3 regions of the Exiguobacterium sp. QJM3NY_9 genome follow, and region 1 is predicted to be linked to each of the others. Evidence: riboswitches for the same ligand, from Rfam matches in the RefSeq annotation. Region 1 holds a riboswitch; each other region holds the start of a gene.

The links. A riboswitch is a leader RNA that binds a small molecule or an ion and turns the genes downstream of it on or off. The one in region 1 is predicted to bind thiamine pyrophosphate.
Region 2: linked by a shared signal. The riboswitch ahead of thiT (energy-coupled thiamine transporter ThiT) and the one ahead of AC0VYQ_RS06450 (3-oxoacyl-ACP reductase) in region 1 are both predicted to bind thiamine pyrophosphate.
Region 3: linked by a shared signal. The riboswitch ahead of thiD (bifunctional hydroxymethylpyrimidine kinase/phosphomethylpyrimidine kinase) and the one ahead of AC0VYQ_RS06450 (3-oxoacyl-ACP reductase) in region 1 are both predicted to bind thiamine pyrophosphate.

The regions. Positions count from the first base shown of each region.
Region 1 is NZ_CM149679.1:1,293,510-1,300,916, reverse strand. It holds gene AC0VYQ_RS06460 (hypothetical protein) at 1-1,030, opposite strand, end outside; gene AC0VYQ_RS06455 (LLM class flavin-dependent oxidoreductase) at 1,196-2,515, opposite strand; gene AC0VYQ_RS06450 (3-oxoacyl-ACP reductase) at 2,553-3,323, opposite strand; TPP riboswitch at 3,443-3,543, opposite strand; gene adhE (bifunctional acetaldehyde-CoA/alcohol dehydrogenase) at 3,692-6,286, opposite strand; gene AC0VYQ_RS06440 (beta-class carbonic anhydrase) at 6,619-7,170, shown strand; gene AC0VYQ_RS06435 (Na+/H+ antiporter family protein) at 7,313-7,407, shown strand, end outside.
Region 2 is NZ_CM149679.1:1,907,573-1,914,979, reverse strand. It holds gene pknB (Stk1 family PASTA domain-containing Ser/Thr kinase) at 1-1,604, shown strand, start outside; gene rsgA (ribosome small subunit-dependent GTPase A) at 1,641-2,546, shown strand; gene rpe (ribulose-phosphate 3-epimerase) at 2,548-3,204, shown strand; TPP riboswitch at 3,225-3,331, shown strand; gene thiT (energy-coupled thiamine transporter ThiT) at 3,396-3,956, shown strand; gene AC0VYQ_RS09900 (thiamine diphosphokinase) at 3,959-4,558, shown strand; gene AC0VYQ_RS09895 (amino acid permease) at 4,768-6,177, opposite strand; gene rpmB (50S ribosomal protein L28) at 6,317-6,505, opposite strand; gene AC0VYQ_RS09885 (Asp23/Gls24 family envelope stress response protein) at 6,790-7,152, shown strand; gene AC0VYQ_RS09880 (DAK2 domain-containing protein) at 7,178-7,407, shown strand, end outside.
Region 3 is NZ_CM149679.1:595,620-603,026, reverse strand. It holds gene AC0VYQ_RS02975 (hypothetical protein) at 1-609, opposite strand, end outside; gene AC0VYQ_RS02970 (YitT family protein) at 739-1,608, shown strand; gene AC0VYQ_RS02965 (CHASE3 domain-containing protein) at 1,850-2,458, shown strand; gene AC0VYQ_RS02960 (ArsR/SmtB family transcription factor) at 2,549-2,923, opposite strand; gene AC0VYQ_RS02955 (hypothetical protein) at 3,001-3,438, opposite strand; gene thiE (thiamine phosphate synthase) at 3,459-4,097, opposite strand; gene thiM (hydroxyethylthiazole kinase) at 4,087-4,857, opposite strand; gene thiD (bifunctional hydroxymethylpyrimidine kinase/phosphomethylpyrimidine kinase) at 4,838-5,647, opposite strand; TPP riboswitch at 5,764-5,874, opposite strand; gene AC0VYQ_RS02935 (murein hydrolase activator EnvC family protein) at 5,936-7,210, opposite strand.

The sequences.
Region 1 (7,407 bases):
CGACTGCGTCAAGCGTCAAACGTGTATTCGATAAATCGGGACGTTCGCCACCGATGACTGTCAACAATTGATTCGTGACGCGCTCGGCGTCGATTCGGTTGACGACGTCCTCCATCGATTGTTTCAACCGCGTCACGTCGGTTTCCCCGTTCAAAAATGTCACCGGGACGTTTAATCTTGCACCAAGGACATTTGCCTTGTAGGTCACTTGACTGCCGTGCATCAAATCATACCAGCCGTCACTGCCTGCGTTTAAACTCGAAACAGTCAACCAGGTCCGGGTCGAGGCGTCCCCCTCATATTTCGCTTCATCCGTCACCGTAAAGAACAGTTGTGCACTACTTGCGACCATCAGGATAATGATCGCAGCACGGGCCGCGGCTGACATACCGGACAGTTGTCGTGGATAAAACGCGAGATAAAATAGACCTGTCAAAAAGAGTAAAATGAAGATTCCGTTCCAGACGGTCGCTTGATCAATTGTCAGCACATCAATGCCGAGTGCTGTGTTGAACGTAAATGCAAACAAGACGAAACTCGCCGCTAAAAAGCTGACTGTTCGAATCGTCCAGGTCACACGCGTTGCGCCGATCCGTAAAACTAAGAATAAGATTAGGAATAGACCGATTCCGAAAATCGATAAAAAGGGACTTCCATATTCGGCGCGGAAGGACAGGGGTTCCAAGACTTGATTGAGATCGATTCCGAAAATCGATAAGATGTTCCCTGTATCATTTGCGCCAATCAGTTGATTCGTCAATCCCTCTTTGACGGCTTCCGGCAACGTGACAGCCATTCCGCTGATGAAAAACAGGAGGAATACGAGGGTCAATTCCAATGTCGTCCACGAGACATCCGCGTCCTGCATCAGTTCGACGAACGCCTGGTAATCGGCAGATTTCTCGATTTGTTGGACGAGAACGGTCATGACACCGAACAGGACGAGAAAACCAATACAAGCGAGTCCTATACCAAACAAGATATTGCGTAACATATGCGAGCGTTCCTTTCGCTGTTGCCTCCGCTCCATAAAAGCGCCTCCCCTTGACTAGATTGTTTGTATAGTTATTCCTGTTCCGGGTGATTTGAAAACGAATCTTCTGCAGTAAATCCAAAAAGTAGCCCGTTCATGACGAACGGGCTACTTCCCTGACTCCGACTCTGGTTGGCAGGAACGCTTAGTTTACGATTTTTTTCACGTCCGACTCCCCACCTGAGCTAAACCAAAGTGTTCCCGAAGCGTAGTCCCTTGATAGGCTTCTCTAAACAACCCTCTTTTTTGCAGTTCAGGAACGATCAGATCTACAAAATCCTCTAAGCTTGACGGGAGTGACGGCGGCATCAGATTGAATCCGTCTGCGATACCCATTTCAAACCAAAGCTCCATCTGATCGACGATTTCTTCCGGTGTACCTATCAGTGTCAGGTGTCCCCCACCAGCTGCCAGATAACCTAACAGTTCTCTTAGTGTAGGCTTTGTATCATCGATGATTTCAAGAATCGTTTTATAGCGTCCGACCGGTCCTGAAAACGCATCGACAGGCGGTAAGGACGGCACCGCTTTGTCAAGATCCCAATCAGAACAGTCCTGTTGCAAAAAGAAACTCAGTTGCTTCAAGGCATTCGCGACCGGTAATTTTTCATCCAGTTCGGCTTTCTTCGCCAGCGCCTCTTCCCGGGTTCGACCGACGTATGTAACCAATCCTGGAAAGATTTTAATCTGCCGCTCCGGTGACTCACTTTCTTTGATTTGTTTCTGTAGACTTTCCCGGAATGCTTTCGCTTGCTTTACATTCCACGACACCGAATAGACGGCATCCGCGTGCTTTGATGCAAGTGCAATCCCTTGGGCAGATGCACCCGCCTGCATTGCCACCGGCTTCCCTTGAGGACTACGCGGTGTAGACGAAGGACCTTTTACGTTGAAGTAGGTCCCGCTATGATGGAATGGTTGAATCTTTTCAGGATCAATTAACCGGTTGTCCGTCCGGCTCGAAAGGAAATCAGCTCGATCCCAGGATAAAAATAATTTTTCCATTACAGACGCAAATTCATCCGCCTTTTGATACCGTTCGTCCCTTGCAGGGAGCCTATCCATACTATGGTTTAACGCTTCCCAGTCCGTCATCGACGTCACCAGGTTCCAGCCGACACGCCCGTTCGTCACGTGATCAAGGCTTAACAGTTGTCTCGCCGCTGTATACGGATTTGAAAACGTACTCGATATCGTTGAAACTAACCCGATATGATGGGTTACTTGAGAAATAGCGGTTAAATTGATTACAGGATCGAGCCAAAAGGCAGGTAGTTCAGTTGCGTTTGCAGCAGGAAAAGATTGATTGTCAGCAAAAAATACAGCATCCAGGCAACCCGCTTCCGCTAGTTGAGCCAATCGCTGATAATAACCGCTCTCCCCGATTTCTTCAATCGTAGAATCCGGCATTAACCATGCCGCTTGATGATGGCCACAGCCGTACAATAAAACACCGATGTTTAACTGCTTCGTTTTCGTCATCTTTAGGTCCCTGACTCCTTTCTCCTGAGCGCTGACATCAGTTCATCGTCAATCCGCCATCTACGGTTAGATTTTGACCAGTAATGCCAGAGGCGGCTTCTGACGCTAAAAAGGCGACCAATTGCGCCACCTCTTCCGGCGTCGTCACTCTTTTTAACGGAGTTGATTGGGCAATTAAATCGAATACTTCAGCAGTCGTCACAGCACTGGCATCCGTCACTTTCAACAAGCCGCCGGAGACGACATTCACGTTTATGCCGTACTGTCCTAGCTCTGATGCAAGATTACGCGTAAAGCCGATCAACCCTGCTTTTGCCGTCGTATATTCGTGATAGGGAACTACCGGGTTTTGATACAGATTCGTGCCGATGCTGATGATGGTGCCGCTATTTCGTTCAATGAACTGCGGCAGGACACTTTGCACGACGTGGAACGCTGCTTTCAACGTGCCATCCAACTGTTTTTGATAATCTTCCCATTCCAAATCGATGAATGATTTTTGAGCGCGCGGATCGAACTTAAAATCGACTAAGGCATTATTGATTACGACATCGATTTGTTCGTAATGAGCTGTCGCTAACTGCATCAATGTCTCGACGTCTTCTCGCTTCGTGACATCCGCATACAGGGCAATGGCATGTTCTGCACCGAGCTCATTTACGAGGTCCTCTGCCGCATCCTTGCTCTTATAATAATTAATCACAACTTTAAACCCGTTGTTCACCAATACTCTTGCAATCGTCGCGCCAAGTCCCCGACTGCTTCCCGTCACTAACACTGTTCTGTTCACTGTCTTCCACTCCTTCATCGTCTTTTGCAACTTAAATAGCGAAGTCGTAAACAAAAAAAGCGCAACTCTCCAAAAGGAAAGTTGCGCACGTCTAAATAATCACATAACAAAAAACCGACAGACTGGTCTTCGCTCGTTTATTAGAGTCTACACTTCCCTACGCTAGTACGAACTAGTTCAGGTTCAAAGGGTTTGAGTATTTACTCATCTCAGTTTAGTAACACCCCTAGTGATTCTATTCAAGTTACCTTCACTTTAGCGGTCTTAGAAATATCTGTCAATAATGACAGGACAGTTTTGTCGGTGTCTCTTTCGATTACGAACGAAAGCCTTGCCTCCGTCGACCGGAAGCAAGGCTCTTTTGATTGCCATGATTTATTTCTCTGTTATACGCCTTCGTAGGCAAGTTCCATGATGTTCCGAAGTTCCGTCACGAGCGGCATTTTCGGATTCGCTGTCGTACATTGATCCTCGAATGCATCGACTGCCATCTTGTCGAGTTTTGCTTCAAAGTCGGCTTTTTTGATGCCTTGGGCTTTGAATGACATTTTGATGTTCAACTGTTGTCCGAGTTCTGTGATCGCTTGGATTAGTGATTCGACACCTTGTTCCGTCGTCGCTGCCGGTAGTCCGAGATAACGCGCGATTTCTGCGTACCGTTCATCAGCGATGAATGATTCATATTTCGGGAACGAAGCAAGTTTCGTCGGTTTCGCTGCATTGTAGCGGATGACGTGTGGCATCAGAATTGCATTCGTCCGACCGTGTGGCGTGTGGAACTCCCCACCGATTTTGTGTGCGATCGAGTGGTTGATTCCGAGGAAGGCATTGGCAAACGCCATTCCGGCCATCGTTGACGCATTGTGAACTTTTTCGCGTGCTTCGGCATCGTCACCATTCGCATAAGCGCGTGGCAGGTAATCGAAAATCATCTTGATCGCTTTTAATGCCAGTCCGTCCGTATAGTCGTTCGCGAGGACAGAGACGAACGCTTCCGTTGCGTGTGTCAAGACGTCCATTCCGGTGTCCGCCGTGATTGATGCCGGGACCGTCATGACGAATTCCGGATCGATGATCGCGACATCTGGTGTTAACGCATAGTCAGCAATCGGATACTTGACGTTTTTCTCTTTATCCGTGATGACGGTAAACGGTGTGACTTCAGATCCTGTTCCGGACGTCGTCGGAATGGCGACGAACTTCGCTTTGTTACCAAGCGCCGGGAATTTATAAGCCCGTTTCCGGATATCGAGGAACTTTTGACGTAAGTTCGAGAACGTTTCGTTCGGTTGCTCGTAGAAGAGCCACATGCCTTTCGCTGCATCCATCGCTGATCCGCCACCAAGGGCGATGATCAAGTCCGGTTTGAAGTCGCGCATCGCTTGCGCTCCTGTCTGAACCGTTGCAACCGATGGATCCGGTTCGACTTGGTCGAAAATCCGGTAGCTGACGCCTGCCGGTAAGTTGCGGATGACTTTATCCGCGTAGCCGAACTCGACCATCGCTTGATCGGTGACGATCAATGCCCGGGAGACATCTTGAATCGATTTCAAGTATTGGACTGAATTTTTTTCAAAGAAAATCTTTTCCGGTACTTTGAACCACTGCATGTTCACGCGTCGTCTCGCCACCTTCTTGACATTGAGTAGATGTTTCGCCGTTACGTTTTCAGAGACGGAGTTTTTCCCGTAAGAGCCGCAACCGAGTGTCAGTGATGGTGTCAATTCGTTATACAGATCACCAATCCCACCGTGTGCTGACGGGCTGTTGACGAGAATCCGGCAGGCTTTCATCCGCATTCCGAATGCCGTCATCAAGTCGTCATTCGTCGTGTGGATGACTGCCGTATGACCGAGGCCACCGATTTCAAGCATCCGTTCGGCGACATGGAACGCATCTTCCGTTGATTGGACGCTATACGCACCAAGGACAGGGCTTAGTTTTTCGTGTGAGAGGGGTTCTTCTGAGCCGACTTTTTCAAGTTCTGCGACAAGCATGACGGTATTGCTCGGGACGTCGATGCCGGCTTTTGCTGCGATCCAGGTTGCCGGTTTCCCGACGATGTCGGCATTGACGGCACATGTATCGGTTTTGATGACGAGCGCTTCGAGACGTTTTTTCTCATCTGCTGTACAGAAGTAGCAACCGAGTGCTTCCATCTCCGCCCGAACTTCCGCGTAGATTTCCTGATCGATGATGACCGCTTGCTCCGATGCACAAATCATGCCGTTATCAAACGTTTTGGAGAGGACAAGGTCACTGACGGCACGTTTGATTTTCGCTGTTTTTTCGATGTAACATGGAACGTTCCCTGGTCCGACACCGAGTGCCGGTTTTCCTGTTGAATAGGCTGATTTGACCATGCCGGCTCCGCCGGTCGCAAGGACCATCGCGATATCCGTATGGTTCATCAAGACTTTTGTTGCTTCGAGTGACGGTTGTTCGACCCACTGGATGCAGTCACGCGGTGCGCCTGCTTTGACAGCCGCGTCACGTAATGTTTTCGCTGCTTCGAGTGAGCAGTTTTGCGCTGACGGGTGGAAGGCGAAGATGATCGGGTTTCGTGTTTTAATCGCGATCAACGCTTTGAACATCGTCGTTGATGTCGGATTCGTCACAGGTGTGACGCCACAGACGACACCGACCGGTTCTGCGATATATGTTAGTCCGTTTTGAACATCTTCTTCTAAGATGCCGACCGTTTTTTCTTCACGGAGACTGTTATAGATATATTCCGTCGCAAACATATTTTTAATCATTTTATCTTCAAAGACACCACGTCCTGTTTCTTCTACGGCGAGTCGTGCCAGTTCAACGTGACGTTCGAGGCCGGCAAGCGCCATGTCACGGACGATCGTATCGATTTTCTCTTGATCAAATGTTAATAATTCTTGTAATGCAGTTTGACCTTTTGCAACGATTTTATTGATCGTTTGTTCGACAGGTGATACGTCTTGTTTGATTTTTTCTTTGACAGCCATGTTTGGTTTCCTCCCTATTTTGGAACGAATCTGAGTCTGCATTTCCCTACTAGATGTTAGGAATGCCAAGCTGATATTCAATAGTTTGTGCTTTCCTTCACAAATCAATCATACCGCCTTTCTGATGATTTGTGCATGACCATCCTGTGAACTATTTCACATCAATGAAAACGTTCTCATTCTCAAAAGGTGTTGTCGGACAAGGCATCCTTTTTGAATCCCTTGCCTGTGACTTTTCTCACAGCACCTATTTTCTTTGCTTGTCTGACGGACAAAACATCGTGTAATCTATTAAAAGATACATATTTATTTGTTTTGAAGGAGGAAGTTTCATGACAATCGTCAATCAAATGCTTGCGTTCAACGAACAATTCGTCGAAGAAAAACAATACGAACAATTCATCTCGGATAAATTCCCTGATAAAAAGGTCGTGATCTTAACGTGTATGGATGCCCGCTTGACGGAACTCCTCCCGCACGCGCTCGGTCTGAAAAACGGCGATGCGAAGATCATTAAAAATGCAGGGGCGGTTCTGTCACACCCATTCGGTTCCGTCATGCGCTCGATCCTCGTCGCCTTGTACGCACTCGGGGCGGAAGAAGTCATCGTCATCGGTCACCACGACTGCGGCATGAGTACGATCGATCCGGCAAACATGATTGCCGAGATGGAAGGACGTGGCATCAATCCGCAAGTCTTGCAGACACTCGAAGCATCCGGCGTCGACTTGAAACAATGGTTACGCGGGTTTACGTCAGTCGAAGAAAACGTCGGCCATTCCGTCGGTCTGATTAAAAACCATCCATTATTACCACCGGGCACGAACGTCCATGGACTCGTCATCGACCCCGGCACAGGGAAACTCGACCGCGTCGATTGCTAAACCTGTCTTTATATAGTAGAAAGGAGGTACGACCGACACCGGTCGTGCCTTTTCATGTTTTTTTCTTGACAGCAAAAAGAACGGTCTGTATGATACTTTAGTATAGTACAGTGATACCAAAAGAAAGTGTGGTTTTAAAGTTATGTTCAATGCTGTTGTTTTAGCCGTCATCCTGTTATTTGTCTTAGCCATCTTCCGTGTCCACATCGTCCTCGCGATGGTCATCAGCGCTCTCGT
Region 2 (7,407 bases), 610 kb from region 1:
CAATCAATAAAGCGGTTGAAATCATCAGTCAGATTTGTGACGCGATTGATCATGCCCATGCCCATCGCATCATCCACAGGGATATAAAACCACAAAATATGCTCGTCCGAGAGGATGGTACGGTCAAGGTGACGGACTTCGGTATTGCCGTCGCGATGTCGAACGCGACATTGACACATACGATGTCCGTTCTTGGTTCAGTGCATTACTTCTCACCTGAGCAGGCAAAAGGAAAATTTGCCGATGAAAAATCGGATATTTATTCGCTCGGTGCTGTCCTTTATGAACTCGTGACAGGACACGTCCCGTTCGAAGGAGATTCACCCGTTGCCGTGGCATTAAAACACTTGCAAGATACAGCGCGGCGGCCATCCGTCTTGAATCCTGCCGTGCCGCAAGCGCTAGAAAACTGTATCATGCAGGCACTAGCGAAGGCCCCGCACGATCGGCAACAATCCGTTGCTGAATTTCGGGAAGATATGGTGACGGCCTTATCTGTTGAACGAGCAGATGAAGGGGTTCGCGGGGAAGATCCGATGGAGCAAACGATGGTGTTGAGTCCAGTCTCAGCTCCGTCCGGGACTCCGGTCAAGGAAGAAGAAGAAGCTACGGTCGCGACAGTTATACCGAAGCAAAAGAAAAAAAAGCGATGGTGGATTGTGCTCGTATTCCTCCTCTTACTCGGAGGTGCCGCGACAACGTTCGCGATGTGGCCGGATCCGACAGTCGTTGTGCCGGATGTCGCAAAAGAAGATGCGGACGAGGCTGAAAAACAACTTGAGAAACTCGGTTTTATCGTCGAATCGACTGAGCGATCGAGTGATACGATTGATGAAGGACTTGTCATCAGTCAAGCACCGCGGGCAAAAGTGACCGTCAAAAAAGGTTCGACGGTCAATCTTGTTGTCTCGTCGGGCAGTGATCCGGTCGAAGTGCCGGATGTAACGGACGAAACAGAGAAAAAAGCGACCTCGATCTTGAAGGATGCTGGGTTCTCAAAAGTAGATGTCGAAAAAGAAGAGTCGGAAGACATCAAACAAGGCAATGTCATCCGGCAATCGATTTCAGCCGGAACAGAAGTGATTGCAAAAGAACAGACGATTACAATCACGGTATCCGAAGGTTCGTCAGCGTTTGAATTGAAGGATTTGACGAACATGTCGAGTGCTGAAGCAAAAGCGTACTTGGACGCGACAGGTCTCGACGGTACATTCGAACAAGAATTTTCGAGTGAAGTCGAACTGGACCAAGTCATTCGTCAATTTCCGCAAGCGGGTGTCAAAGTCGAGCCGAACGATTCCGTGACGGTCTTTATTTCAAAAGGGGAGGAAGAACAAACCGTGACGGCGACCTTCCCGGAAAAAGTAGCCTACGATGCTGTAGGTGAAGGGGATGAAGATCCGTTGCGGCAAGTCATTCGAATCGAGACGGATGATGCTAAAGGGAAACGTACAGTGATTGAAGAGTCGATTGACAGTGATGAAACATTTGATGTTCCGGTGACGATTGATCCGGGCGAAGAAGGAAAAATCACAATTTATAAAGATGATGTAGTGTATCGCTCGAAAACGATTACCTATAAACAAGCGAAAGCAGAACAATGAGTGTGCTACGAACCGCAAATTGAAGGAGGGCATGGGATGGCAGAAAATCGTATCGAAGAAAATCGGGACGGGACGATCATTCGTCTACAAGGTGGGTTTTATGATGTCATGACGACGCAGGGCGAGGTGCGATCGCGCGCTCGGGGAAACTTCCGAAAACGTGGTATCAGTCCTGTTGTAGGAGATGAGGTCGTATTGCATATCGAAAGCGAAACTGGATACATTTTAGAAGTGAAGGAACGGCAAAATTTCCTGGTTCGTCCACCGGTCGCAAACATCGATCAAGCGTTGCTTGTCGTCTCAGCAGCAGAACCGGACTTTTCAGCCCATTTGCTCGATCGGTTTTTAGTCTTAATCGAAGCAAAAGAGATTCAACCCATCATTATCTTGACGAAGATGGATTTGTTGCAAGGAACAGCAGAAGCAGAAGTCCGGACGGCGATTGCCGGTTACCGACAAATCGGTTATCAGGTGATTGAGACGTCGAGTGAGACGCTAGAAGGGGTAGAGGAAGTCCGTCCGCTACTCAAAGAAAAAACGAGTGTGCTCGCGGGACAGTCGGGAGTCGGAAAAAGTTCATTGTTGAATGCGCTCGATGCGACGCTCGATCTCGAGACGAGCCACATCTCGAAATCGCTCGGACGCGGACGGCATACGACGCGTCATGTGACGTTAATTCCGCTTGCAGAGGGCTTGATTGCTGATACGCCAGGGTTTTCGAACCTCGATTTTCCACACGAGATGGAAATCGAAGAATTACGTTGGTGTTTTCCGGAATTCGTCGCACGGCAAGATACGTGCAAATACCGTGGTTGCTTGCATTTAAACGAACCAGGCTGTGCTGTCAAAAAATCAGTTGAGGCAGAAGAAATCATGTCCTCACGCTATACGAATTATGGTATGTTTGTAGAGGAAATCAAGAATCGAGCGCGGAGGTATTGAAATGATTAAAATCGCACCATCTATTTTATCAGCAGATTTCGCCAACCTAGAACGAGACGTTAAAGCTGTCGAGGCGGCAGGAGCAGATTACATCCATTTCGACGTCATGGATGGCCAGTTCGTCCCGAACATTTCATTTGGTCTACCCGTCCTCAGTAGTCTTCGTCAAAAGACGGACATGGTCCTTGACGTTCATTTAATGATCGATCGACCAGAAAACTTCGTCGAAGCGTTTGTAGCGGCAGGAGCGGATATCGTCACCTTCCATGTCGAAGCGACGAATCATGTCCATCGTGTCTTGCAACAAATTAAAGGGGCTGGAGCAAAGGCCGGCGTCGTGCTGAATCCACACACGTCACTGTCGACGATTGAACATGTCCTAGAAGAAGTCGACATGGTCTTGTTGATGACGGTCAATCCAGGATTTGGCGGACAAGCTTTCTTGCCGAGCGTCATGACGAAGCTGAAGCAATTAGCGATGATCAAAGCAGAGCGCGGTTTGACGTTCGAAATTGAAATCGATGGTGGTGTCAACGCGGAAACGGCAAAACTGTGTATCGACAATGGGGCAAACGTCCTTGTCGCAGGTTCTGCAATCTACAATGCACCAGACTATGCGGAAGCCATCACTAGTATTCGAAACGCGGCTCACGTATAATAGAGCCAAGACAATTAAATTTTGACCGCAAGGGGTGTCGCGTCAAGCGGCTGAGAGAAGTGAGTAGACTTTAACCCTTCGAACCTGTTCCGTTCAGACGGACGTAGGGATGTGGCGCACGCAGGCAGTACGGCGTCCGTCGTACTGCCTTTTTGTTGTCATCATTATTTTATTTTTAGGAGGAACACAGTATGAAACGATTACAAATGTTAATGGAGATTGCGATTTTCGCGAGTCTCGGTGTTGTATTTGATTTATTGATTCCGTTCAAAATGCCACAAGGCGGATCCATCAGCTTAGCGATGTTACCGATTTTCGTCATGGCCTTTCGTCACGGCGTCGTTGGTGGTGTCATCACGGGTGCGCTCGTCGGAACGATTCAATTGATGTTCGCTCCGCAAGTCTTGACGGTCGTCCAACCGCTGCTTGACTATACGCTTGCATATGGTGTCGTCGGTTTGAGTGGAGTGTTTGCAGGCCAAGTCAAAAAAGCAGCAACAGAAGGTCAAAAAAAGCGTCTCATGACGATTGTCTTGTTTGCGACCTTGTTAGGTGCAGGTCTACGTTACATCTGTCATGTCATCAGTGGAATCGTCTTTTTTGCAGAGTATGCCAAAGGACCTGTCGTTCCATACTCGTTCATTTATAACGCGACGTATATGGCTCCGTCGTATGTTTTATGTGGGGTCGTTGCAGGTATTTTGCTTACGACAGCACCACGTCTTTTACGTTACTCCGCTCGCGGTATTTAAAGATGAGAGTTTTAATCGTTGCGGCAGGACCGGCAGAAGACGTCCCGACGCTCGCACCATTCGTGAAAGACAAGACGATGATTATCGGTGTTGACGGCGGGATTGCGACATTAGTGGAGCAAGGACTTGATTTTGATGTGGCAATTGGTGACTTTGATTCGCTCGGATACGTTCCGGATGGTGGATTGCTTCATCCGGCAGAAAAAGATGAAACGGACTTAGAACTAGCGTTACGTTACGCTACCGAACAGGCTGCAGGTGCTGAACTACTCATCTTTGGTGCGACGGGTGGTCGGCTCGACATGACGCTACAGAACGTCTATTTGTTAAAACAATTCCCGACAGCACGACTCGTGACGAAACGTGAGGATGTCCGGTACTGGAAAACCGGTCAGTACGAACTCGCGTCTGAAGGGTATCATTACCTGTCATTCATTCCCCTTGTCCCGTCGAACTTGACGTTACGCGGCGTCAAATACCCTTTGACGGAGCATCCTGTTCCGGTCGGTGGTTCGCTGACGGTCAGCAATGAGTGGGTTGGTGTTGCGCAAGTGACGGTCGTCGAAGGGGAAGTCCTCGTCCTGCGCACGCATGAAAAATAAAAACGCGATAGACGCGATTCCATCATATCTCGCTGATGCGACCGGGACATGCGTTCTTCAAGTACACGTCATGAACAAAAAGATAGGTATGGCAAACGCCGATGACTCCGTATGTGAAACGGAATCATCGGCGCTTTGATTTTTTAGCAGCTTATTTAGTTAGCCGCCTGTTTGAGATTAACCCGGTGTATCCAGGGTCCGATAACAAGTTACCGATTGTCGTGAAGTGTCGAACTGGCTGCCTGTTGTTCGCTTTTGGCAGCAATATGTTTCCCTTTGACGAAGAGATGGTAACTCGCCCATGTCAGTAGGAAGAAAGGGACGCCGAGATATAAGGCGACGCGTTGATCGGCTTGAAAACCTAAACTGATTAAGACGAGCAGATTGAGTGAGAATGAGAGGATGGGTAAGACTGGGAAGAACGGTGTTTTGAACTTCAGTTCGTCAAGCGTGTGTCCTGCCTTGATGAATTGGCGTCGGAAAGCGATTTGCGAAGCGGAAATCGAGATCCAACCGACTTGTGCTCCGAGACCGGCGATGGATAATAGCCAGATGAAGACGGTATCTTCTGCGAAGAATGCCGTTAATAAGGATAACATCGCGAACAGCATCGTGAACGTTAAGGCGCGCATCGGCACACCCCGCTGATTGACGATGGCGAGTTTCTTTGAAATCATGCCTTCTTGCGACATCGACCAGAGCATGCGTGTCGCGGCATACAGTCCAGAGTTTCCGACGGATAAGAGTGCCGTCAAAACGACGATGTTCATCAAATCTGCAGCATATGGGATGCCGATTGCGTCAAAGACCATGATGAAGGGACTGCTGATGCCGCTCGCTGACTCATACGGAATTAAAGCTCCGATAATTGTAATCGAGAGGACGAAGAAAATAAACGTCCGCCAAACCGTATTACGAATCGCTTTCGGAATCGATTTTTCTGGCTCACTCGATTCCCCGGCAGCGACACCAATCAATTCTGTTCCTTGGAAAGCGAAGTTGACGGCAATCATCGTCGTCAAGACGCCGAGAGCCCCGTTCGGAAACCAGCCGTTCGCCGTGAAGTTCGCGAACAACGTAGCTGGTCGTTCAGCCGCCATATCAATCCATCCGAACCATGCGGCTCCCCCGAGTCCGATGAAGAACAGGATGGCGAGTACTTTAAGACTTGAAAACCAAAATTCTGCTTCCCCGAATGCTTTCGCAGAGATCGCGTTCAATCCGAATAAGATGACGGTAAATAAGGCGCACCAGATGACGACGGGAACCTGTGGAAACCAGCGATCCATCAGACTACCGGCAGCTGTGATTTCAAGAGCGACGGTCACGGCCCAGCCGAGCCAATAAATCCAACCGACGGCAAAACCGATGCCTGGACCGATAAAACGTGTCGTATACGTTTGGAATGAACCGGACACAGGCATGTGGACAGCCATCTCTCCTAGACAGAGCATCGTTAAGTACATGATTGTTCCGCCGACGATGTAACTGAGGACCGCCCCGAGTGGTCCTGCTTGCGAAATCGTCAACCCTGAACCGAGAAATAACCCCGTCCCGATAATACCACCAAGCGAAATCATGAATAGATGTCGGCTTGTCATGGCTCTTTTTAACTGCATGATGAATTCCCCCTTGAGCAATAAAGTAACTGCCAACTTATTGTAAGCGTTTTCAAATGCTGCGACAATTACTTTAGGAGAAAAATAAAAAAGACGACAAAAAAACCGGAAGGGAAGATTCCCGTCCGGTTTTTGCGCCTTATACGCGTTCGACTTTACCTGATTTAAGAGCTCGAGCTGAAACCCAAACCTTTTTAGGTTTACCGTCAACGAGGATACGTACTTTTTGTACGTTGACTCCCCAAGTGCGTTTCGTTTTGTTCAATGCGTGTGAACGGTTGTTTCCCGACTTCGGCGATTTTCCAGTAACGTAGCATTTACGTGCCATGCGTTCCGCCTCCTTTTATGTTGTTTTGCGTTCGTCCTAATAGACACTTTGCTATCTTAGCATGGTGTCAGGACGGTTGCAACATAAAAAAAGTAGCTGACAAGAAAAAAACTTGACAGAGAACCTCAAAATTTAAAATAATGGATGAGGATGATGGTAAAAGTTCATTTGACCGCTACTATTTTTCACTTATTCATTGTATAGTCAGTACGGCGACTTTTCAATAGTAGGTCCTTATAGTAGAATTACGAGAAGAACACAATTAGTTAAAGGGGGCTACTCAGGTGGCAATCGAGATGAAAACGACCTATGGAAAGATTGATGTAGATAATGATGTCGTCGCGCAACTGGCGGGCGGAGCAGCAATGGAATGTTTTGGTGTCGTTGGTATGGCATCACAATCACAAATCAAAGATGGGCTAGCTGAATTATTGAAACGTGAGAATTTTGCACGTGGCGTCATCGTTCGACAATCTTCAGAACAAGTTCACATCGATATGCATATCATTGTGAGTTACGGTACGAAAATTTCTGAAGTCGCGAACAATGTTCAAAGCCGTGTTAAATATACGTTGAACCAAGCGTTAGGGTTAGAAGTGACATCTGTAAATATTTTTGTCCAAGGAGTCCGTTTGACGAATGTCTAAGACGGAAATAGAGGAGGAAACTTTAGTGAGTGTAGATCGTTTAACAGGAGCCCAATTAGTCAAGATGATTCAAAATGGCGCGGCAAATCTCTATCAAAATGCAGATTTCGTCGATTCACTGAACGTGTTCCCTGTGCCGGATGGCGATACAGGAACGAACATGAACTTGACGATGACATCTGGATCGAAAGAAGCAACAAACGCAACATCTGATTCTGTCGCAGACGTTGCATCAATATTCGCACGAGGTCTTTT
Region 3 (7,407 bases), 700 kb from region 1:
CGGGTATATTTTGAGTTGTGAACGGAAGTATTCCAGAAAGGATTTTCGCCTTGATTCAACTAATACATAGTCGTCAATGACTACACGATTAAAGCGGTTAGTGGACGTCGAAGCTCGCTCAATATCGCGTGGTGTATACCCTTCAAAATCAGTACGCGTGATTTTAATTTGAAGGATTGATACAGGATCCGTATATTGAATTTCAACTGTCATTACATTAGGAATCGCTAAAAAAAGAGCCAGCGTATGGTGCATGACGAGTTGCGGAAATCGACTTTTGATAAAAGAGGGTGTAGACGGATCAATCCATTCATGATTTGTCCCGACCCATTCTTTTCTGGATTTACCCGTCACTTCATAACGTAAGGAGACGGTAGTTCCTTCAATCTGTACTTGTTTAAGTGCGTCTGAAAATGGAAATCGTTCAATAAATCCTGTCATTGCATTTGTATTTGTAACCGATGTTCCGACATATCGAGTGACCAGTGCTCCATCACGCCACTTATTGTCAGGGGATTCCCTCGAGTAATGCAACATAAAAACGGAACCTGTACTTAATCCAATGAGCGCACAGCATAAAAATAAAAGGATTTTTTTCAATTCACTCAATTCCTTTCGACCCGCGTCACCTTTTTACGATATTTTTCAGTTGAGGGGTTGAATTTAATGCTATATAGGCGTACTCTTGCAGGCAGATACTTTACGAAGGAGGAGCATGAGGATTTCTCATCAATCACAATGAAGACTAAACAAACGAGCAAGAAAAAACGAACAGAAAAAATCAGTTTCCTTTTAATCGGTACACTTCTTTACTCCCTTTATATCAGCCTTTTATTATCTCCAAATGACATTGGATCTGGCGGCATCATGGGAATCACACTTATTTTCCAGGAGTTGTTCAATACGCCTATCGGACTGACCCAACTTGTCTTGAATATCCCGCTTTTCTTACTTGGTTTTCGCTTCTTAAGAAAACGATTCATGCTACTTTCAGGAATTATCGTCCTTATTTCTTCATTTTTAATTGATTGGATTCCAACACAAGTGGTTCCTGAGTCATTAAACGATCCTCTCGTCGCCTCCATTTTTGCAGGGTTAGTTTCCGGGCTCGCAATGGCATTAATCTTCTTTGGCGGCGCTTCGACAGGTGGACTCGACATCCTCGGAAAGTTCTTTTATGCCCGCTTCCATAACTGGCCGCTCCCGCGTATTTTTTTAATGCAGGATTTAGTGATCTATATCTTAGTTTGGTTAGTCTTCGACTTAAAACATGTTATGTATGCATTAATTATGAGCTTCGTTCGCGCCAAGGCGTTGCAAACGGTCTATAGTTTTTACTCTGCTTCTAAACAATGTATTATCATTTGTGAAAAAGCAGATGAAATCAACGACGTCATCACAAAAGAACTCGGTCGTGGTGTCACGATTCTCGATGCGCGCGGTGGCTATTCCAACCGGACAAAGAAGATGGTTTATGTCGTCGTACAGAATAATGAAATCGTTCGTCTTCAGGAAATTGTTTCCTCTGTCGAACCTAATGCCTTCGTCACCTTCTCTGAGATTCATACCGTCTTTGGAAATTACAAAGAACATTCCTACTCTTTTTAAATGAACCGCACACGATGAAACGACAACCCCCTGTCATGAGGTGGGTTGTTTTTTGTAAACGAAGGCTGACCCATCATATACGTCTACGTTTGGTATCGCTTCAGGTTTCATCTCAAAATATAAAACGATTGGATTCCCGTAACCAAAAGATGTTCCCCTAAAAAATAGATAACTCTTCACTTTTTGGGAATTAGTGGTTAAGCTAATGACATTACTAGTTAGCTTACGAAGGAATGATTGCATGAATAAACTTTGGCGCTACCGCATCTCTCTCATTCTTTTAGTCAGTTTGTTCGCTTCGATTCCTCTCATCTATGCCTTGACAGGTTATCGTACCATTTCAAAAATGACAGAAGAGATGCACGCCCATGATATCCCGATGATTAAACAAGTCGACCAACTCGTCGAATACAATCGGGATCGGGCAAATGCCGTTCGCGGCCTATTGCTCTATGAAGACGACCGCTACATTGAACAATACTACTTCTGCACGACCAAAATTCATGATTTACGCCGTGTGCTCAATGCTTCGAACGAAACACCCGTACCGATTAAAGATTTGTTAACCCGTAACAATGCATGGGAAAAAGAAATCGAAACCGTTTTCAGCCTTTATGAAACAAACGGTTCACAAGCAGCTACCGCTTTAGCGAAACAATCGACGCAGACCACGCAGACCATTCTTGAAGATCTTGCTCAAGTTAAAGATCAATTGTATACCGAATTAGATCAAGAACTCGAAAATACGGCGCTCGTGACAGCATCCTATAAACGGATGTGCTTTAGTCTATCCATTTTAGCCTTTCTACTCATCAGTGTGACCATCACGCTCTTCCATCGAATCAAGTGATCTGTTGTTTCATACGATTAGCTTCGTGAAAAAGCTAAAAAACGCACCGCAGTTCTTTATCGGACTGCGGTGCGTTTTTTTGTATTTTTCTCAAGAAGAAGCCTTTCCTTCATTCACATGCTCCATTGCCAAATGAACTAACGACGAGACATGATGGTCATCAAGTGAATAATAGACAACTTTTCCTTCTTTACGATATTTGACGAGACCTTGTTTCAATAACGTTCTTAAGTGATGCGAAGCCGTCGCAATCGAACAATCAACTGATGCCGATACGTCACAAACACAAAGTTCTCGCTCGACCGTCAATGCATAAGCGATTCGTAGACGCGTTGCGTCCGATAACACTTTAAACAATTTCCCAATCTCAAGCGTCGGGATTTTTTCAACGGCATGACCAATTTCAGTTGCACGTTTTTGATCGATCGCAATCGTCTCACAGCGTGGTGCCTCCACTGTCTTCACCTCTCCTCCAAACTATTGCACCATCCTAAAACAACAAATGCAAGTAAGATGACTACGATGATTCGCGAGGTGAAGATTCATTTCCGATGTTTTTTTTGGATTGTACGAAAAACTGCCCATCCCCCTAATCGATTCCCGATATCCCAAACGATTCGATTAGTATCAACAGCTCGTACACCGATGTCGATGATACTTGTATTTCGCAATCGCTCCTTATATCGATTCGATAGGAAGCGTGGTAACGGTACTTGTAACATCACCCGATAAAATAAATCGAGGTGTGTATGTCCCCAGATTTCCGTAGCGATGGATGCCGTTTTAATCAACAGCGGCCGTTTATATCGTTGTCGGTGTTTGTTTTTTAACAAAGCCGCCAATTCAAATGCATAACGATTCGGATACGGAAACAATTTCCAACCTAAATGATACTTTCCGCGATTGTCGATTCGAATGATTTGTGGTTCGATTCGATACCGAATCCAGCCTCCCCGAAAGCGAATGACTTGCCATTTCACGTACATCACCTCTTCAGTGATTATACCCGGTCTGATACTATTTGACGCGCAGTCTGAACCGCCTCTTTGAACTCCCGTGCCGCACGTTCAATATCTGGTGCTGCAAATAAGGCAGAGACGACAGCATATCCTTCAAGCATCTCGAATAAGTCGGGCACCACATGATGTGTGATTCCACCAATCCCGACGAGAGGAAGGGAAACAGCCCGGCGAATCGCTTGGAGTGTTTCGTTTGTCATCTGACTCGCATCGTCTTTTGTCGCCGTTGGATAGAGTGACCCTACGCCAAGATAAGTTGCCCCGTCTTGCTCTGCTTCGATTGCCTGTTCAACGGTCGAGACAGAAACCCCAATCGTGGCTTCCGGTAACAGCTTACGTGCCTCCCGCAAAGGGATGTCCTCTTGCCCGATATGCAGACCTGCACCGACGATTTGTGCGATATCAATCCGGTCATTGATGATGAGTGGGACGCCGTAACGAAACATCATTTTCTTCAAGTCGCTCGCTTGTTCGAGAAATTCTTTCCCTTGCGCCTGTTTTTCACGAAGCTGGACCATCGTCGCGCCACCTTTTATTGCTGCTTCGACCGCATCAATCAAGGCAACGTCCGGGTGAAAGCGCCGATCTGTTACCGCATAAACCGTGTAATCATTCTCCACTGGTCAATACCCCTTTCAAACTTTCTTCTGTAGTTAAGCTGATTGCGTTGAACAACCCCATCCGGAAATCACCGAGTCCCGCTGCTTCATCTGCGACTTCACCCGCTTTTCCCATTAAATACGTCCCATAGGTCGCTGCTTCGAATGCATCATACCCTGCTCCAAGTAGGGTCCCGATGAGCGATGCCGTCATACAGCCTGTCCCTGTAATGTGTCCGAGTCGTGGCGTTCCTACGGTTAGTTTTACTTGACGCTTGCCGTCTGTAATGAAATCAACCGGTCCCGTTACGACGAGAGTCGTCCCGAGCCGTCCAGCAAACTCATGGACGACTTGAAAATCTAATGTCTCTCCTGAAGCGACATCGACTCCTTTTGAACGTCCGACTTGACCGATGAGCGTCTTGATTTCAGAGACGTTCCCCTTAATGACCGTAAAATGAATTGCTTCGAGTAACTCTTTCGTGAATTGTGTCCGAAGTGTCGTCGCCCCCATTCCGACTGGATCTAAAATAATCGGTTTCTTCAATCGGTTGGCCGTTTGACCTGCCAACAATTGCGACGCTCGTGAAGCTGCGTTCAATGTCCCGATATTGATAACGACAGCATCTGCATGTCCAACCATTTCCTCGACTTCTAGGATATCTTCCGCCATGACAGGTGAACCCCCGAGCGCAAGGGTCATATTGGCACACTCATTAATCGTGACCGCATTCGTTAAATGATGAATTAATGGTTTTTTATCATGAATGGTTGTAAGCATCCGTTTCCCTCCAAATGTCATAAAAGTGATGTGTCGGTCCGATTCCGTTCCCTAAGGCAAATCCATGCCGGATTGCTTCAGTTACGTACCGTTTAGCATAAATCACGCTATCCTTCAGGGAATCTCCCAGAGCAAGACGTGCCGCAATCGCGGAAGATAATGTACATCCTGTCCCATGTGTATGCTGGCGTTTTAATCGTGCCTCCTGAAACAGATGATGCATCCCTTCCGTGTATAAAATATCCGAGGCATCCGTACTTTCGAGATGACCGCCTTTTAACAGGATAGCGATGTCTCGTTTTTGTGCGAATTCCGTCGTCGCCAGCTTCATTTCATCAACTGTCGAAATCGCTTGCCCTAACATGCGTTCCATTTCCGGAATATTCGGGGTCGTCAAGGTTGCAAGCGGCATCAAGTGCTCCATTAATGCTTGTTCAGCATATTTCCTTAACAGGGCATGCCCCCCTTTTGCGACCATCACGGGGTCTAAGACGACTGGTCCCTTATAATGTTTCAAACATTTGGCAATAACTTGAATCGTTTTTTCATTCGAGACCATCCCAATTTTAACGGCATCTACACGAATATCGCTAAAAATCGAGTTCAACTGGGCTTCGACAAGCGTTGGTGATACATCTTCAACTGCTTGTACGCCTAACGTATTTTGCGCTGTGATAGCAGTAATTACACTCATACCGTAAACCCCAAGAGCAGAAAAAGTTTTTAGGTCGGCTTGAATTCCAGCTCCACCACTAGAGTCTGATCCAGCAATCGTCAGTACATGTTTCATCGATAGACCTCACTTTCTATGAGAGCACAAGGAGAAAGCGGAACGAAAAAAAGCGTCGTCCGCTGTAAAAAAGCAGACGACGCCATGAAAAACCAACGAGTGTGGTCACTTATTCATGTCTTCAATCTCAACTTTCCTACGCTGGTATTATCCAGATCAGGTGATAGGGTCGAAAACAGAATGGTTTTCCTCTCAGCCAGATTCCTCCAGCTCCCCTAGTTGCTCATGATTTAAATTTCCCTTTCACTGTAGCATAGCGTCATAAAAAAAACGAGCCGAAGCTCGTTTTTATAAGTATGCTAATGGATTAACTGTATTAGCTGGTCCTGTCGCACTGTATTGGTAACCACCAATATGCAATTCAAAATGAAGATGTGCGCCCGTCGAGTTTCCCGTATTTCCGAGCGTACCGATTTGTTGTCCTTGCGAGACCGTTTGTCCAGCATGAACTGATAATGAATTCATGTGCGCGTAAACTGTTGTATACACTTTCCCATTCAAGAAATGTGAAATCATCACGTGATTTCCGTACGGTCCACCGCTTCCTGCTGTGATGACCGTTCCTGAAGCTGCTGCGACGATTGATGATCCGACTGGCCCTCTAAAGTCGACACCATTATGGAAAGTATACCCATTTGCACCACTCGCTGGTCCGAATCCTTGTGAAACACTTCCTGACGCAGGGCGAACGAACTGCGCCGAACCGCTCGGAACACTAGCGACTGGCGTAGCACTTACGACCTTCTTAGACGTCCCGGCGTTGTTTTTTTCCGCCGCTTTCGCCGCCTTTTCCGCTGCCGCTTTTTCAGCTGCTGCCTTTTCCGCTGCTACTTTAGCAGCTGCCTTTGCTGCCGCAATCGCACGTTCTTGCGCTTCTAATGTCGCTTGAAGTTCTTTCGCATTCAGAAGTTTTGTCGTAAATTTTGTTTTACCTTGACGTAGTTTTTTTAAGGTTTCACTACGCGCTTTCATTTGCTGTTTGAGTTCCTTTTTTTGAACCAAAAGGGCTTCTTTTTCTTTCACTCGCTCTTCCTTTTTATCCACGAGCGTCGCTTTAGCATCCGCTAATTTTTTTTGCGTTTCAAGGTAAGCAGAAATCATCTTGTCATCTTGTTCAGCAATTTTTTTCCCTGCCATCACACGACTAAAGAGATCGCCAAGATCTTTCGAACCAAAAATGACTTCTTCCCATTTAATAGAATTCCCATCATTTTCTTGAAGCACACGAAGGCGGTCTCCTAACAGCTCTTCCTGGCGTTTTAACATTTCTTCATAATGAATAATGTCTGCCTCAAGCTCTTCAATTCGTTCATTCAACTGACGAATCTGTTTATTTTTTTCTGAGACACGAAAAATATTTTCATTGATTGCTGCATCAATCGCATTGATTTGACGTTGCTCTTTTGAAATTTTAGATTCTTGTTTTTTGATTGATTTTTCTAGTTTACGTTGTTCAGCTGCATTATCTGCTTTCTTTTCTTTGATTGTAGCCGCTTGAGTGATTGGGGTGTTCGTCAATAATAACGTCCCTAATAGTACGGTAGAAAATAACTTTTTTAGCATATGTGAGTTCCTCGCTTATGTATGAATTCGATTTTTGAAGTCATGTTTCGTAGTAAAACTATCTGAAATTGATTATAGCACCGTAATAGTTTCAGAAAAATTTCATTTACGTTTCAAATGAAAACGTTATTTTGTAATATAACAACTAATTATTCAAACTATATAAAAAAAGAACCTCTACAATGTAGAGGTTCTTT